Regions from separate parts of the Propionicimonas sp. T2.31MG-18 genome, predicted to be linked through region 2. Evidence: predicted binding sites of a transcription regulator. Region 2 holds the regulator's gene; the other holds the start of a gene.
What was found. The regulator LexA, encoded in region 2, represses DNA repair genes until DNA is damaged. The targets are predictions, from matches to a motif close to TCGAACANNTGTTCGA.
Positions count from the first base shown of each region.

Region 1: a site for LexA is predicted at 2,800-2,815, ahead of ruvC (crossover junction endodeoxyribonuclease RuvC). Genes of this name have one in related genera too.

Region 1 is NZ_CAXWGX010000030.1:38,612-45,657, forward strand. Features, by position in the region: gene ACFQQJ_RS17120 (EVE domain-containing protein) at 206-688, shown strand; gene ACFQQJ_RS17125 (lipoate--protein ligase family protein) at 704-1,792, opposite strand; gene ACFQQJ_RS17130 (YebC/PmpR family DNA-binding transcriptional regulator) at 1,951-2,718, shown strand; gene ruvC (crossover junction endodeoxyribonuclease RuvC) at 2,828-3,349, shown strand; gene ruvA (Holliday junction branch migration protein RuvA) at 3,346-3,951, shown strand; gene ruvB (Holliday junction branch migration DNA helicase RuvB) at 3,979-5,031, shown strand; gene yajC (preprotein translocase subunit YajC) at 5,150-5,587, shown strand; gene secD (protein translocase subunit SecD) at 5,603-7,046, shown strand, end outside.
Region 2 is NZ_CAXWGX010000012.1:578,457-585,502, reverse strand. Features, by position in the region: gene ACFQQJ_RS07745 (hypothetical protein) at 1-110, opposite strand, end outside; gene ACFQQJ_RS07740 (AbrB/MazE/SpoVT family DNA-binding domain-containing protein) at 300-548, shown strand; gene ACFQQJ_RS07735 (PEP/pyruvate-binding domain-containing protein) at 541-3,090, shown strand; gene lexA (transcriptional repressor LexA) at 3,157-3,930, shown strand; gene ACFQQJ_RS07725 (DUF167 domain-containing protein) at 3,837-4,193, shown strand; gene ACFQQJ_RS07720 (ATP-dependent DNA helicase) at 4,392-6,365, opposite strand; gene hflX (GTPase HflX) at 6,376-7,046, opposite strand, start outside.

The DNA.
Region 1 (7,046 bases), on a different contig from region 2:
GCCCCCGAACGCAACTCGCGCCCCTCGCCGTCCGCGTTCGCCCCCGAACGCAACTCGCGCCGCCGGAATTCCGGTAGCGGGAGTTGCACTCGGGGGCGAACGCGTACCGGGAGCGGGCGAGGGAGGGCGGTCCGCGAGGTCGGGGAGGACGGATCGGGGGCGTGGGGGACGCCGGGTGTCGGTGGCGGGTCACACACTGACGGGCATGAGCGAACAACGAATGCAGGACGCACGCCGGGACTGGGTCAACACCGTCAGCCTGGCGCACGTGTGCCGCGGCGTGGCCGGCGGCTTCACCCAGGCCGACCACGGCGCACGGACGCGGCTCTCCCGGCTGCGGGCCGGGGACCGGATCGTCTTCTACTCCCCGCGCACCGACTATCCCGACGGCGAGCCGCTGCAGCAGTTCACGGCGTGCGGCGTCGTCACCGGGACGGAGGCGTACCAGGTCGAGGTGTCACCGCAGTTCCGTCCGTGGCGCCGCGACGTCGCGTTCGCGCCCTGCCTGCCGGCGCCGATCCGGCCCCTGCTGCCGCACCTCGGCTTCGTGCTCGACGGAAGCAACTGGGGCTTCACCTTCCGCCGCGGCCTGTTCGAGGTGCCGGGCGAGGACTTCGACCGGATCGTGGCCGCGATGGCGGCGACCAGCCTGCTGCCGGCGGGGGACCGGCTGGCGACACCGGCGTGAGCGAGGCCCGGCGGCTCAGGGCACGCGGGCGGTCCACTCCGGGCTGAGGAACTTCGTCCGGGCGAGCTCCCTGGCCTCGGCCAGCTCGGCAACGGTCAGGGCGCCGTCCTGGACGCGGTACAGCTCGCGGAAGGTGGCCAGGAACGACGACATCACGTCGGTGCGGGGCAGGTGGGTCTGCGAACGCACGGGATCGACACGCTTGTTGGCGCTTTTCGTCCCCTTGTCGGAGAGCTTCTCCCGGCCGATACGCAGCACCTGGAGCATCTTGTCGGCGTCGATGTCGTAGGCCATGGTCACGTGGTGCAGCACAGCGCCGCCGACGAACCTCTTCTGTGCGGCGCCGGCGATCTTCCCTGCGGGCGAGGCGATGTCGTTCAGCCCCGCGTAGTGGGCCTGGACCCCGACCCGCCCGAGGGCGGTGAGCACCCACTCGTCGAGAAAGGCGTAGGAGGCCTCATAACTCATGCCGTCCACCAGGGTGGCCGGGACGACAAGGGAGAAGGTGATGCAGTTGCCGGCCTCCATGAACATGGCGCCCCCGCCGGACACCCGGCGCACCACCTGGACGCCGTACCGCTCGGCGGCCTCCGCATCGACCTCGTTGCGCAGCGACTGGAAGGAGCCGATCACGACGGCGGGGTTCTGCCACTCCCAGAAGCGGAACGTCGGGCCGCGGCGGCCGGCGGCCAGCTCGCGGGCAAGCACCTCGTCGAGCGCTGCGTGTTCGGCGGGGTCGAGCACCCCGGGGTCGAGGTAGGTGAAGGTGTGGTCCTGCCAGCCGGTCGACAGCCCCAGGGCCCGGCGGACGGCGATGGCCACCGCGTGGGCGTCGAAGCCCACCATGGTCACCGGGACGCCGAGAATCCCCTCGGCGCCGGCCCGGGCGAGGTCGGCGTCGATGCGGGCGGCGAGCTCGGAGACGCCCGCAGCGATCGGGACGCCGCCGAGCGCGCGGTCGATCACCGGCAGCGCCTCGTCCGGATCGAGGAAGAAGTCGCCACTCACCTGGACGTCGACCAGGCGGTCGTCGACGACCCCCAGGTCGACAGCCACCAACTTCCCTCCGGGCACCTTGTACTCGCCGTGGCGACGCTCGCTCATGGCGCTCAGGCTAGACGACGCCCGTCCGGGACGCCCGCCGGCGGGCGGCCGAAGTCGCCCGGGCCCCGGGACGGGGGAGCGCGGCACCGGGAACGACCGACGCCAGCACGTGGCCTAGACTGAGGCGCGCGAAAACCCAGCACGACGAACGGACGTACATGAGCGGGCACTCCAAGTGGGCCACCACCAAGCACAAGAAGGCGGCCATCGATGCCAAGCGCGGCAAGCTCTTCGCCAAGCTGATCAAGAACATCGAGGTCGCCGCGCGCACCGGTGGTGCGGACCCCTCGGGCAACCCGACCCTGTATGACGCCATCCAGAAGGCCCGCAAGAACTCGGTCCCGGTCGACAACATCGACCGGGCGGTGAAGCGCGGCGGCGGCACCGAGGGCGGCGGCGCCGACTACATCACGATCATGTACGAGGCCTACGGGCCGGGCGGGGTGGCACTGCTGATCGAGTGCCTGACCGACAACCGCAACCGGTCCGCCTCCGACGTCAAGGTGGCGGTGACCCGCAACGGCGGCACGATGGCCGACGTCGGCTCGGTCTCGAGGATCTTCGACCGCAAGGGTGTCGTCGAGGTCGCGAAGACGCAGGGCGGCCGCACCCTCACCGAGGACGACCTCCTGGAGGCCACCCTCGACGCCGGCCCCGAGGACGTCTTCGACGAGGGCGAGACCTTCCGCGTGATCAGCGACCCCAACGTCGTCGTCGACGTCCGCAAGGCCGTGCAGGAGGCCGGGCTCGACTACGACTCCGCCGAGGTGCAGTTCGTGCCGCAGTACACCGAGTCCGTGGCGACGACGGAGGCGGCGGAGAAGCTGTTCAAGCTGCTGGACGCCATCGAGGACTGCGACGACGTGCAGAACGTCTACAGCAACGAGGACGTGCCCGACGAGATCGGCGACGCCCTGGGCGACTGACGGCGAGGCTTCGGACCCGTCCTGCGATTTCGCCCGCGCCCGCGTGGCACGCCACGGGCGGCGCGCCGCGCGGGCTAGTATCCGAACAGCTGTTCGGAAAGGAAGCTGCATGCGGGTTCTCGGCGTCGACCCCGGCCTGACCAGGTGTGGGGTCGGTGTGATCGAGGGCACCCCCGGCCGCCCGCCGCAGCTCGTGGCTGTCGGGGTGATCACCACCCCGAGCACGATGGAACTCCCGCAGCGGCTGGTCCGCATCGAGGCCGGGCTCATGGAGTGGGTGGGGGAGCACCGGCCGGACGTCGTGGCGGTGGAGCGCGTCTTCGCCGACCAGAACGTGCTCTCCGTCATCGGGACCGCTCAGGCCGCCGGGCTGGCCATGCTGGTGGCCGCCCGGGCCGGGTTGCCCGTCCACACCCACACCCCGACGGAGGTCAAGGCCGCGATCACCGGCTCCGGCCGGGCCGACAAGGCGCAGGTGGGCACCATGGTCGCCCGGCTGCTGCGCCTGTCCGCGCCGCCCAGGCCGGCCGACGCTGCGGACGCGGTGGCGCTGGCAATCTGCCACCTGTGGCGCGGCGCGGCGAACGATCGCATCGCCCAGGCGCTGGCCGCGAGAGGAGGCACGGCATGATCGCGCTACTGACCGGGACGGTGGCCGCCGTCGGCGGCACCTGGCTGGTCGTCGACCTGTCGGGCTTCGGGCTGAAGGCCCTCTGCACGCCGGCCACCGCCGCACGGGCGGTCGTCGGAGAGACGGTGACGCTGCACACCTCCCTGGTCGTGCGCGAGGACTCGCTGACGCTGTACGGCTTCGCCGAGCCGGGCGAGCGGGACTGCTTCGAGCTGGTCCAGTCAGCCACGGGCATCGGTCCCAAGATCGCCCAGGCCGTCGTCTCGGTGTTCTCCCCGGAGGAGTTCCGCGCGGCGGTGGCCGGCTCCAACGTGGCCGCCCTCACCCGCGTGCCGGGAATCGGCGCGAAGGGCGCCCAGCGCCTGGTGCTCGAGCTGAAGGACAAGGTCGCTGTGCTCGCAGGGACGACACCCGCCGGCGCCGCGCTCTCGGCCGGCGCCGGGGCGTGGCGCGACCAGGTGCGGGCCGGCCTGGAGGGCCTCGGCTACTCCACCCGGGACGCGGAGGCGGCGTGCGACCGCGTTGCCGCGCTCGCCGAGGAGAACCCCCAGACTCCCGTCGCCCAGCTGCTGCGCGCCGCACTGCGCAGCCTGGCCAAGTGAGCCGGACGGTCTGGCAGAGTGTCCGACGTGCCGACGCCTGAGACGGATCCGCTCGACCCGCACGTCCACAGCGACGAGCAGGCCGCGGAGTCGGCGTTGCGCCCGTCCTCGCTGGCCGAGTTCGGCGGCCAGCGCCGGGTCAGCGACCAGCTCGGACTGGTCCTCGCCGCGGCCCGGCATCGCGGCACGACGCCCGACCACGTCCTGCTCTCGGGCCCGCCGGGCCTGGGGAAGACGACCCTGGCCCTGATCATCGCCGCCGAGATGGGCGCGCCGATCCGGATCTCGTCCGGCCCGGCCATCCAGCACGCCGGCGACCTGGCCGCGATCCTGTCCGGCCTCACCGAGGGGGAGGTGTTCTTCCTCGACGAGATCCACCGCATGTCCCGTCCCGCGGAGGAGATGCTCTACCTGGCGATGGAGGACTTCCGCGTCGACGTCGTGGTGGGCAAGGGCCCCGGGGCGACGGCGATCCCGCTCGACATCCCGCGGTTCACGCTCGTGGGCGCCACGACCAGGGCCGGCCTGCTGCCCGGTCCGCTGCGCGACCGCTTCGGGTTCACCGCGCAACTCGACTTCTACGAGGCGGACGACCTCGAGGCGATCCTGCGCCGGTCCGCGGCCCTGCTCGGCATCCACCTGGACCGCCACGCCGCCGGGGAGATCGCGTCCCGCTCGCGCGGCACGCCCCGCATCGCCAACCGCCTGCTGCGCCGCGTCCGCGACTACGCGCAGGTGCGCTCGGACGGACGGCTGACGCGCGCGGTGGCCTCCGCCGCGCTGGAGCTCTACGAGGTGGACCCGCTCGGCCTGGACCGCCTCGACCGTGCCGTCCTCGACGCACTGTGCCGGGGCTTCGGCGGAGGACCCGTCGGGCTGACGACGCTCGCCCTCGCCGTCGCGGAGGAGACCGAGACGATCGAAGAGGTCGCCGAGCCGTTCCTGGTCCGCGAGGGTTTCCTGATGCGGACGCCCCGGGGGCGCGTGGCCACCCGCAGGGCATGGGAGCACCTCGGGCTCACCCCGCCGGCCTCGATGGGCCCGCCCCCGTCGGCGCCGGACCTGTTCAGCGGCGAGTGACTCGGGGGATCGCGGTGTGGCCGACGCGTGGTCGAATGGGTAATCCGGTCGACCGGCGCTAGGCTACGGGCTCGGCGGCAGCGCCGCCCCCGACTCTGTGAACGTGAGGTAATCGCCAATGGGCGGAGACATTTGGACCACCGTGCTGCTGTTCGTCCTGATGGGCGGCGTGCTGTACTTCATGCTGATCCGGCCGCAGCAGAAGCGGGCCAAGGAGCAGCAGAGCCTGATGAGCACCCTCGAGCCGGGCTCGCGGGTGATGCTGATCTCGGGCATCATCGCCACCGTCAAGTACCTCGGTGACAAGCAGGCCGTGGTGGAGATCGCCCCGGGCGTGGAGATGACCGTCGACAAGCGCGCCATCACCACCCAGCCCGTGGTCGACGAGTTCGAGTACGCCGACGACGCGGACGACGAAGCCGTGGAGGCCGAGGTCGCCGACGCCGACGCCGTCGCGGAGCCCGCCGAGGCCGTGGAGGCCGCCGACGAGCCCGCAGAGGCCGGGGCGGAGAAGGCCGACGCGACCTGGGACAACCCGGGCACGACCAAGAACTGAGCACCCTAGGCAGACGTGGCTACGACAAGCAGGAAACACACCCACCCGCTCCGAACGCTGGTGATCCTCGGCCTCGTCATCGTGGCCCTGTTCACGATGATCGGCTTCTCCGGTGTCTGGAGCCCCAAGCTGGGCCTCGACCTGCGGGGCGGCACGACGATCACCCTCACCGCGTCCAACGTGACCGGTTCGGGCACGGTCGACCCGGCGAGCCTGGAGCTGGCCCGCACGATCATCCAGCAGCGCGTCGACTCGATCGGCGTCGGCGAGAGCGAGGTGACGACCTCCGGCGACCGCCAGATCGTCGTGTCGGTGCCGAACGTCCAGCGTGACGAGCTCGTCCGGATGGTCGGCCAGACCGCGCAGCTGTACTTCCGCAAGGTCTACGCCGCGGAGGCGTCCACCGGCGGGGCCACGCAGCCCAGCGCGACGGCGTCCGCGCAGCCGACGACCGAGCCGAGCGCGTCGCCGTCCGCCACGCCGAACAAGCGGCCGATGCCCGGCCTGCCCACGCCGGTCCCGAGCCCGCGGCCGACCGCGCCGTCCGGGCAGACCACCGCGCTGGCCGACCTGCTGAAGTGGACGCCGAGTGACCGCGACAACAGCGAGTTCGCCGCGTTCCAGTGCGACCAGCCCAGCCCGACGCCGGACGTCACCGACCAGCCGCTGATCACCTGCGACCAGACGAAGTCCTACAAGTACCTCCTCGGCCCGGTGCTGATCCGCGGTGACCAGGTCACCCGCGCGATCGCCGCCGTCCCGCAGAACTCGGTCTCGTGGGTGGTCGAGCTGGAGTTCAACAGCCAGGGCGCCGCGGACTTCCAGGCCGTCACTGCGCACCTGTCCGGACAGACCTCCCCCCAGAACCAGTTCGGCATCGTGCTGGACGGCACGGTGATCTCCGCTCCGTCGGTGGGCACGGAGTACTCCGCGGGCATCGCCGGCGGCAAGGCCGAGATCTCCGGGAGTTTCACGCAGAAGAGCGCGCAGGAGCTCGCCAACGTGCTGACCTACGGCGCGCTGCCGTTGTCCTTCGAGATCTCGTCGGTCGACAACGTCTCGGCCAAGCTCGGTGGAGACCAGCTCCAGGCGGGGATCATCGCCGGCCTGATCGGACTGGCCCTCGTGCTCGCCTACAGCATCCTGTACTACCGCGGCCTCGCTCTGGTGGTGTCGCTGTCGCTGGTCGTCGCGGGCGCTCTGACCTGGGCGCTGGTGGTGCTGCTGGGGACGAGCATGGGCTTCGCGCTGAACCTGCCCGGCATCGCCGGCGCGATCGTCGCGATCGGTGTCACCGCGGACTCGTTCATCATCTACTTCGAACGGATCCGCGACGAGGTGCGGGAGGGACGCAGCCTGCGCACGGCCATCGAGACCGGTTGGGTGCGGTCGCGCAAGACGATCGTGGTGGCCGACTCGGTGTCGCTGCTCTCGGCCGTCGTCCTGTTCGTCCTCGCGA
Region 2 (7,046 bases):
CGGGCCTGCGGGCCGCGCTCGACATGGCGCCAGCGGCGCGGCTCGGCGCCGGTGCCCGGCAGGCTCACCGGGATGGTCGTGGACAGGTCCTCGATCAGCAGCGCGCTCATGGCATCTCCTTCGCTCGAACAGGTGTTCGATACCTTTTCTATCCCAGCCCGCCGCGCGGATCAAGCAATTCGAACAATTGTTCGCTCCGCGTGTCGGACGTGGAACAGCCTCGCACCCGCCACTGACAGTTCCTCCAGGCCTCCCGAGCGCGTAAGATATGTCTTGTATCCAAGACGCGAGGAGCACGGATGGCCCACACCCACCCCACCAATCCCGACCGCCGCTTCTACGGCACCGTGACGGTCAGTGACCGCGGCCAGATCGTCATTCCGGCGGAAGCGCGCCGCGACCTCGGGATCGAGGTCGGCGACAAGCTGCTGGTGTTCGGCGACGTCGGGTTCGGCCTCGCGTTCGGCAAGGCCGACCAGGTGCTCGCCCGCGTCCCGGGCCTCGACCGGATCCTCGGCGGTGCCACCGGAGACGCCGGCGATGACTGACCCCCGCACCCGGAGGGCACGCCTCGTCGGTGCCAACCTCTGCGCGCTGGCGGCGGGCTCGGCGGTCGCCGTCCTCGCCCCTGTGCCCGTCCTGGCCCGCGTCCCGCTCGCCGCGCTGGCCGGAACCCTCGGCTACCTGGCGGGCACCTGGCTCGCCGGCCGGGCCGTCGTCCTCGTGCGGCGCGTGCGCTCCGCGCCCCCGGGCCGGCTGGTGCACGACCTCGCCCGACTGGCCCCGGGCACGCCAGGGGCGGGGGGCAAGGCCTCCGCGCTGGCGCGCCTGGTGCAGGCTGGCTTCCGCGTTCCGGCCGGGGTCGTCGTGCTCCCGGGCGCCTTCGACGACGGCGGGCTCTCCCCCGCCGGCTCCCGCGAGCTGGCACGCGCCCTGCGCCGCCTCGGCGGCGGCCCCTTCGCCGTGCGATCCTCCGCCGGAGCGGAGGACTCCGCGTCCGCGTCGTTCGCCGGCGCGTTCGCCACCGAGCTCGACGTGCCCGCCACCGCGGTGGTGGACGCCGCGTCCCGCGTCCACCGCTCCGGGGCCGCGCCCCGCGTGCGGGCCTACGCCGAGGCGCAGGGGGTCGAGGCCCACCAGCCGGTCGCGGTCGTGGTGCAGCGCATGGTGGCAGCGCAGCGGGCGGGCGTCCTGTTCACCGCAGACCCGCTCACCGGCGACCTCGACACCATGGTGGGCGACGTCGTCGAGGGCCCGGGCGAGGCGCTGGTCTCCGGCTCCGCCGACGCGACCCCGTTCCGCTTCCACCGCCCCGACGGCGCGTACACCGGCCCTGCCGTCCTCGCGCCGGTGGCCGCCCGGCTGCATGCCGCGGCGCACGACATCGAGGCCTGCTTCGGCGGAGTCGCCCTGGACATCGAGTGGGCGGTCGCCGCAGACCGCGTCTGGATCCTCCAGGCCCGGCCGGTGACCAGCATGCGCGGCTGGGACCCGGTCACCGCGGAGCGCAACGACACCCTCACCGGCACCTGCCTGTGGTCGGCGACGAACCTGTCGGAGGCCAACCCGGAGCCGCAGACCCCGCTCACCGTCTCCGTGGTCCGCCACCAGCAGGACAACGGCGGCCCGTCGATGAAGGTGAGGGGTCGCGAGATGGCCGGCTACGTCGGCGGGCGGCCCTACGCGAACCTGAGCGTGCAGGTGAGCGCACGCGGGCCGAAGGCAGCGGCGGACCCGCGGGCGGCCTACCGCCAGATCGCCGGGCTGTGGGGCGACCTGCCCGACGACGTCCCGCTGCCCGTGCTGCCCCTGACGAAGGCCGACTGGCAGGACGAGGGGCTGCCGTTGCTGGCCACGCTGGTCCGCCTGCAGTGGCACCGGCTGCGCCTCCCCCGCTTCCTCGCCACCAGCCGGGAGGAGAGCGCGCGGCTCGCCGCCCGCGTCGCGGCCGCGTCCACCGGCGCGGAGCTCGCGGCCCTGTGGCGGGACGCGGTGTTCCCCGCCTCCCTGCGCGCGTTCTGGGCGGTGATCGCCGCCACCGACGACCGGCTCGACCCGCTCGAGGACGAACTCCGCCGGCTCGTCGGCGCCGACGATTCCGCCGCGCTGCTGGCGAACGTCGCCGGGCTCTGCGGAGGCCTGGAGAGCCTCGGCCCCGCCGCCGGGCTCCAGGAGGTGCTCGCCGGACGCCTCTCCCGCGACGACTACCTCGCGGCGTTCGGGCATCGCGGCCACAACGAGGTCGAGCTCGCCTGGCCGCGTCCGGCGGAGAACCCCGGCTGGCTCGACCGCGCCCTCGCCTCCGCCGCGACCGGCGCGGACGTGGGACGTCTCCGGGCCGGCCGCGCCGCGGCCTTCGAGGCGGCCAGGGACCGCCTCAGGACGGACCATCCCGAAAAGGCGCGCGACGTCGAGCGCCGGCTGCGACGCAGGGCGCGCCGGGCCGCACTGCGGGAGCGCGTCCGCTCGGAGTCCGTCCGCTGGACCGGGGTCGGGCGAGGGTTCGCCCTCCGTGCCGGCGTCCTGCTCGGCATCGGCGACGACGTGTTCTTCCACACCCTCCCCGAACTGCTGGACGCCCTGGACGGGACCGGCCGGGCGCCGGACGTGGCCGCGCGCCGCGCCGTGGTGCAACGGCAGCGGGACCTCCCCCAGCTCCCGCTGTTCATCGTCGGTCGCTTCGACCCGTACGCGTGGGCGGCCGATCCCGGCCGGCGCGGCGACGCCTTCGTCGCGGGCCGTCCGCTGCCGCCACCACCGGAGGGCGACGAGCGGCTCGTGACCGGGGCCGCCGGGTCGGTCGGGGTCGCACAGGGACGGGTGCGCCGGCTGGACCGCATCGAGGACGCCGACCAGCTGCTGCCGGGCGAGGTGCTGGTCACCCCCCTGACCAACATCGGCTGGACCCCGGTCTTCCCCCGGGCGGGTGCGATCGTCACCGACCTCGGCGCGCCGCTCAGCCACGCCGCCATCGTGGCCCGCGAGCTCGGCATCCCCGCCGTGGTCGGCTGCGGTGACGCCACCGCGCGGCTCGCGACCGGCGACCTCGTGCGCGTGGACGGCGGCCGCGGCACCGTCGAGGTGCTGTGACGTCCGATTCCCGACACGCTCGAACATGTGTTTGATTCCGTCGCGGCGCCGGGTTAGCGTGCTGCCATGGCTAGCAAGGCAGAACCCCCGGCCCGCAAGCGGGGCCGTCCGCGCAAGGAAGACATCGCCGCCCAGCTCGGCACGAAGGTCAGCCACCTGCCCGACGGCCCGGCGGACGCGGAGGGCCTCACCGCGCGCCAGCGGCGGATCCTCGAGGTGATCCGCGACGACCTGCTTGCCCGCGGCTACCCGCCGAGCATCCGGGAGATCGCCGACCGCGCGGGCCTGGCATCCTCGTCCTCGGCCGCGCACCAGCTCAAGGTGCTCCAGGCCAAGGGCTTCCTCTTCCGTGACCCGCACCGCCCACGCGCACTCGAGGTGCGGCTGCCCGATTCGATGGCGGCTGGGGATGAGGTCGCCGTGGCGACCCGCATCGTCGAGCCGGACCTCCCCGCCCCGACCGCGCCGTCGGTGACCGTCCCGGTGCTGGGTCGCATCGCCGCCGGTGGCCCGATCCTCGCCGAGCAGGCCGTCGAGGACGTGTTCGCGCTCCCCCGCCAGCTCGTCGGTGAGGGGACGCTGTTCCTGCTGGAGGTCAGGGGCGACTCGATGATCGACGCCGCGATCTGCGACGGTGACTACGTGGTCGTGCGGCAGCAGCCCGACGCCGTCAACGGCGACATCGTGGCGGCCCTGATCGGTGACGAGGCCACCGTGAAGACCTTCAAGCGCACGCCGGGCCAGGTGTGGCTGCTGCCCCACAACCCCGCCTACGAGCCGATCGACGGCAACAACGCGTCCATCCTCGGCAAGGTGGTCGCCGTCCTGCGGAGGGTGTAGCCATCCGCATCCCGATCCGGGTCAAGCCGGGGGCGGGGAGGACCCGCGTGGGCGGCCGCTACGGCGAGGACGCCCTGGTGGTGGCCGTCCAGGCTCCAGCGGTGGACGGACGGGCCACGGAGGCGGCGCTCGCCGCGCTCGCGAAGGCCCTCGGATGCCCGGCCCGAGACGTGGCCCTCGTCAGCGGCGCCACGAGCAGGACCAAGCTGGTCGAGGTGCCCGACGACCGCGCCGGGCGCCTCGCCGAGCTCCTCGGCTCCTGACCGCCCTCCCCCGCTCGACCGGGTCCTGCGGACGTCTCGTGCGCTATCGGGACCGGCCCGGCACGACGCCGAAGCGCCGGCCACCGAGCCGATCGCCTCGCCGGGTGCTCCGACGAGGAGCCTCGGCTTCTCGTCGCACCCGTTGCCACGCCGCGCTGGCGCCCACGCCCGCGTGGCCGAAGCCCACCCGGGCCGGGCTCAGCGGGCGCCCGCGTCCGTTCCGCTGCCGAGCCTCCGCAGCGCCCCGATGGCCGTCTCGCGATCGGTGGTCGTCCAGAAGTCGGGCATCGACGCGGTGAGGAAACTGCCGTACCGTGCGGTGACCAGCCGGGGGTCCAGGACGGCGACGACACCGCGGTCGGTCAGGGTGCGGATCAGGCGTCCCGACCCCTGGGCCAGCAGGAGCCCCGCGTGCGTGGCCGCCACCGCCATGAAGCCGTTCCCCCCGCCCTCGGTGACCGCCTGTTGGCGGGCCTGCATCAGCGGGTCGTCCGGTCGCGGGAACGGGATCTTGTCGATGATCACCAGGCGGCAGGTGTCGCCCGGCACGTCGATGCCCTGCCACAGCGACAGCGTGCCGAAGAGCGAGGCCTCCGGGTCTTCCACGAACTCCGCGGTCAGCCGGGGCAGGTGCGCGTCGCCCTGGCAGAGCACCAGCCGTTCGGGGACGTGCTCGCGGCAGTACCGCGCGGCGGCCTCCGCCGATCGCTGGGACGCGAACAGGCCGAGCGTCCTGCCGTCCGCGGCCCACAGGAGTTCGGCCACCTCGGCGAGCGCCTCCGGCCCGATGCCGTCCCGCCCCGGCGGGGGCAGCTGCCGCGCGACGTAGAGGATTCCCTGGCTGCGGTAGTCGAACGGGGAGCCGACGTCGATCCCGCGCCAGTCCGCCGCGTCCTCCCCGGCCAGCCCCAGGGACGCGGCGATCGCGCGGAAGTCACCCCCGATCTTCAGCGTGGCCGAGGTGAGCACCACCGGGTGGTTGTCGAACACCCGGCTGCGCAGCAGTCCGGCCACCGACAGCGGGGCGCAGTTCGCCTGCCGGCCGAACCGCTCGGACTCCGACACCCACACCACGTCGTAGGGGTCGAGCTTCGCCATGCGCTCGGCGACGTCGAAGACCTCCTGGGCTGCGGCCTGCGCCTGCCGGCGGTCCGTCTCCTCGTCCTTGCCGCCGGCCAGCCCCGTGATCGCCGCGCGGGCGGCCGTGCGGACGCTGCGCAGCGCCGCCACCACTTCGGCCTCCGGCTCGGTGACCCGGCCGGGATCGGTCCCGTCCAGCGCGCCCTGCAGGGCGTCCGCTGCGTCCAGGAAGGCCAGCCCGACGTCGTCGGTGAGCCAGGCGAGGCACCGCTTCGCGACCCGCTCCACCTGCGACGGGCCGAGTTCGACGGACGCGGCACCGGTCACGCGGCTGACGAGCTCGTGGGCCTCGTCGATCACCAGCCCCTCGTACTCGGGCAGCGCGGTACCCCCGTGCAGCGCGTCGACCGCCAGCAGGGCGTGGTTGGTCACCACCAGCTGGCTGGCCCGCGCCCGCTCGCGCGACTTCTCCACCAGGCACTCGGCGCCGTAGGGGCACCGCTGCGCACCCAGGCACTCCCGGACCGGGACCGACACCTGCATCCAGGCGGCCGGGGTGTGCGCCGGAGCGTCGTCGCGGTCAGCGAGCCGCCCGGAGCCGGCCTCCTCCTCCGCCCAGCGGCGCAGCGCGACCACCTCCGCGCCGACCCCCGTCGCCTCGCCGGGCTCGGGCAGCAGGGCCTCCTGCTCCGAGCCCTGGCCGTCGCGCACCCGCAGCAGGCAGGCGTAGTTGCTCCGTCCCTTCAGGACGGCGTGGGTGACCCCCTGGCCGCACACCTGCTCGCAGGCCGTGACGGCGGCCGGGATGTCCTTCCCGGCGAGTTGGGCCTGCAGCGCGAGGGTCGCGGTCGCGATCACCACCCGCGACGCCCGGTCCTCGACGAGGCTGGCGAGGGCGGGGGCCAGGTAGCCCAGCGACTTGCCGGTCCCGGTCCCGGCCTGCACCAGCAGGTGCTCACCGTTGTCGAGCGTCCGGCCGACCGCGGCAGCCATCTGCTGCTGGCCCGGACGGGGGTGACCGCCGATCCCGGCGACGGCGGCCGCCAGGATGCGGTCGGCCAGGCCGCCTCCGCCGGCCTTCTCGCCATCCAGGCCGGCCGGCTCAGGCATCGCTGGCGTAGCGCGCGAGCTCGCCGGCGAGGTCGGCGTTCACGCGGGCGACCACCAGCGTGCCGTGCTCGGTGTGCTCGCTGCTGACGAACTCCCCGCTGAGGTGGATGCGGTTGATCAGGTCGCCGCGGTCGTAGGGCACGAGGGCACGCACCTCCACCTCCGGACGCGGTAGCCGCTGCTCGACCCGGGCCCGGAGCTCGTCCATGCCCGCGCCGATCCGGGCGGAGACGAACACCGCGTCGGGGTAGCGCCCCCGCAGGGCCAGCAGCGCGTCGGGATCCGCGGCGTCGGTCTTGTTCACCACGAGCTGCTCGGCGACACCGGCGGCGCCGATGTCGGCGAGCACCGTGCGGACGGCGGCGATCTGGCCGAACGGGTCGGGGTCGGAGCCGTCCACCACGTGCACCAGCAGGTCGGCAGCGACCGACTCCTCCAGCGTGGAGCGGAACGCCTCGACGAGGTCGTGCGGCAGGTGACGGATGAAGCCGACGGTGTCGGTGAGGGTGAACACGCGGCCGTCGGCGGTCTCGGTGCGGCGCGTCGTGGGGTCGAGCGTCGCGAACAGCGCGTCCTCCACCAGGACGCCGGCACCGGTGAGCCGGTTCAGCAGCGAGCTCTTGCCGGCGTTGGTGTAGCCGACGATGGCGACGCTCGGCACCT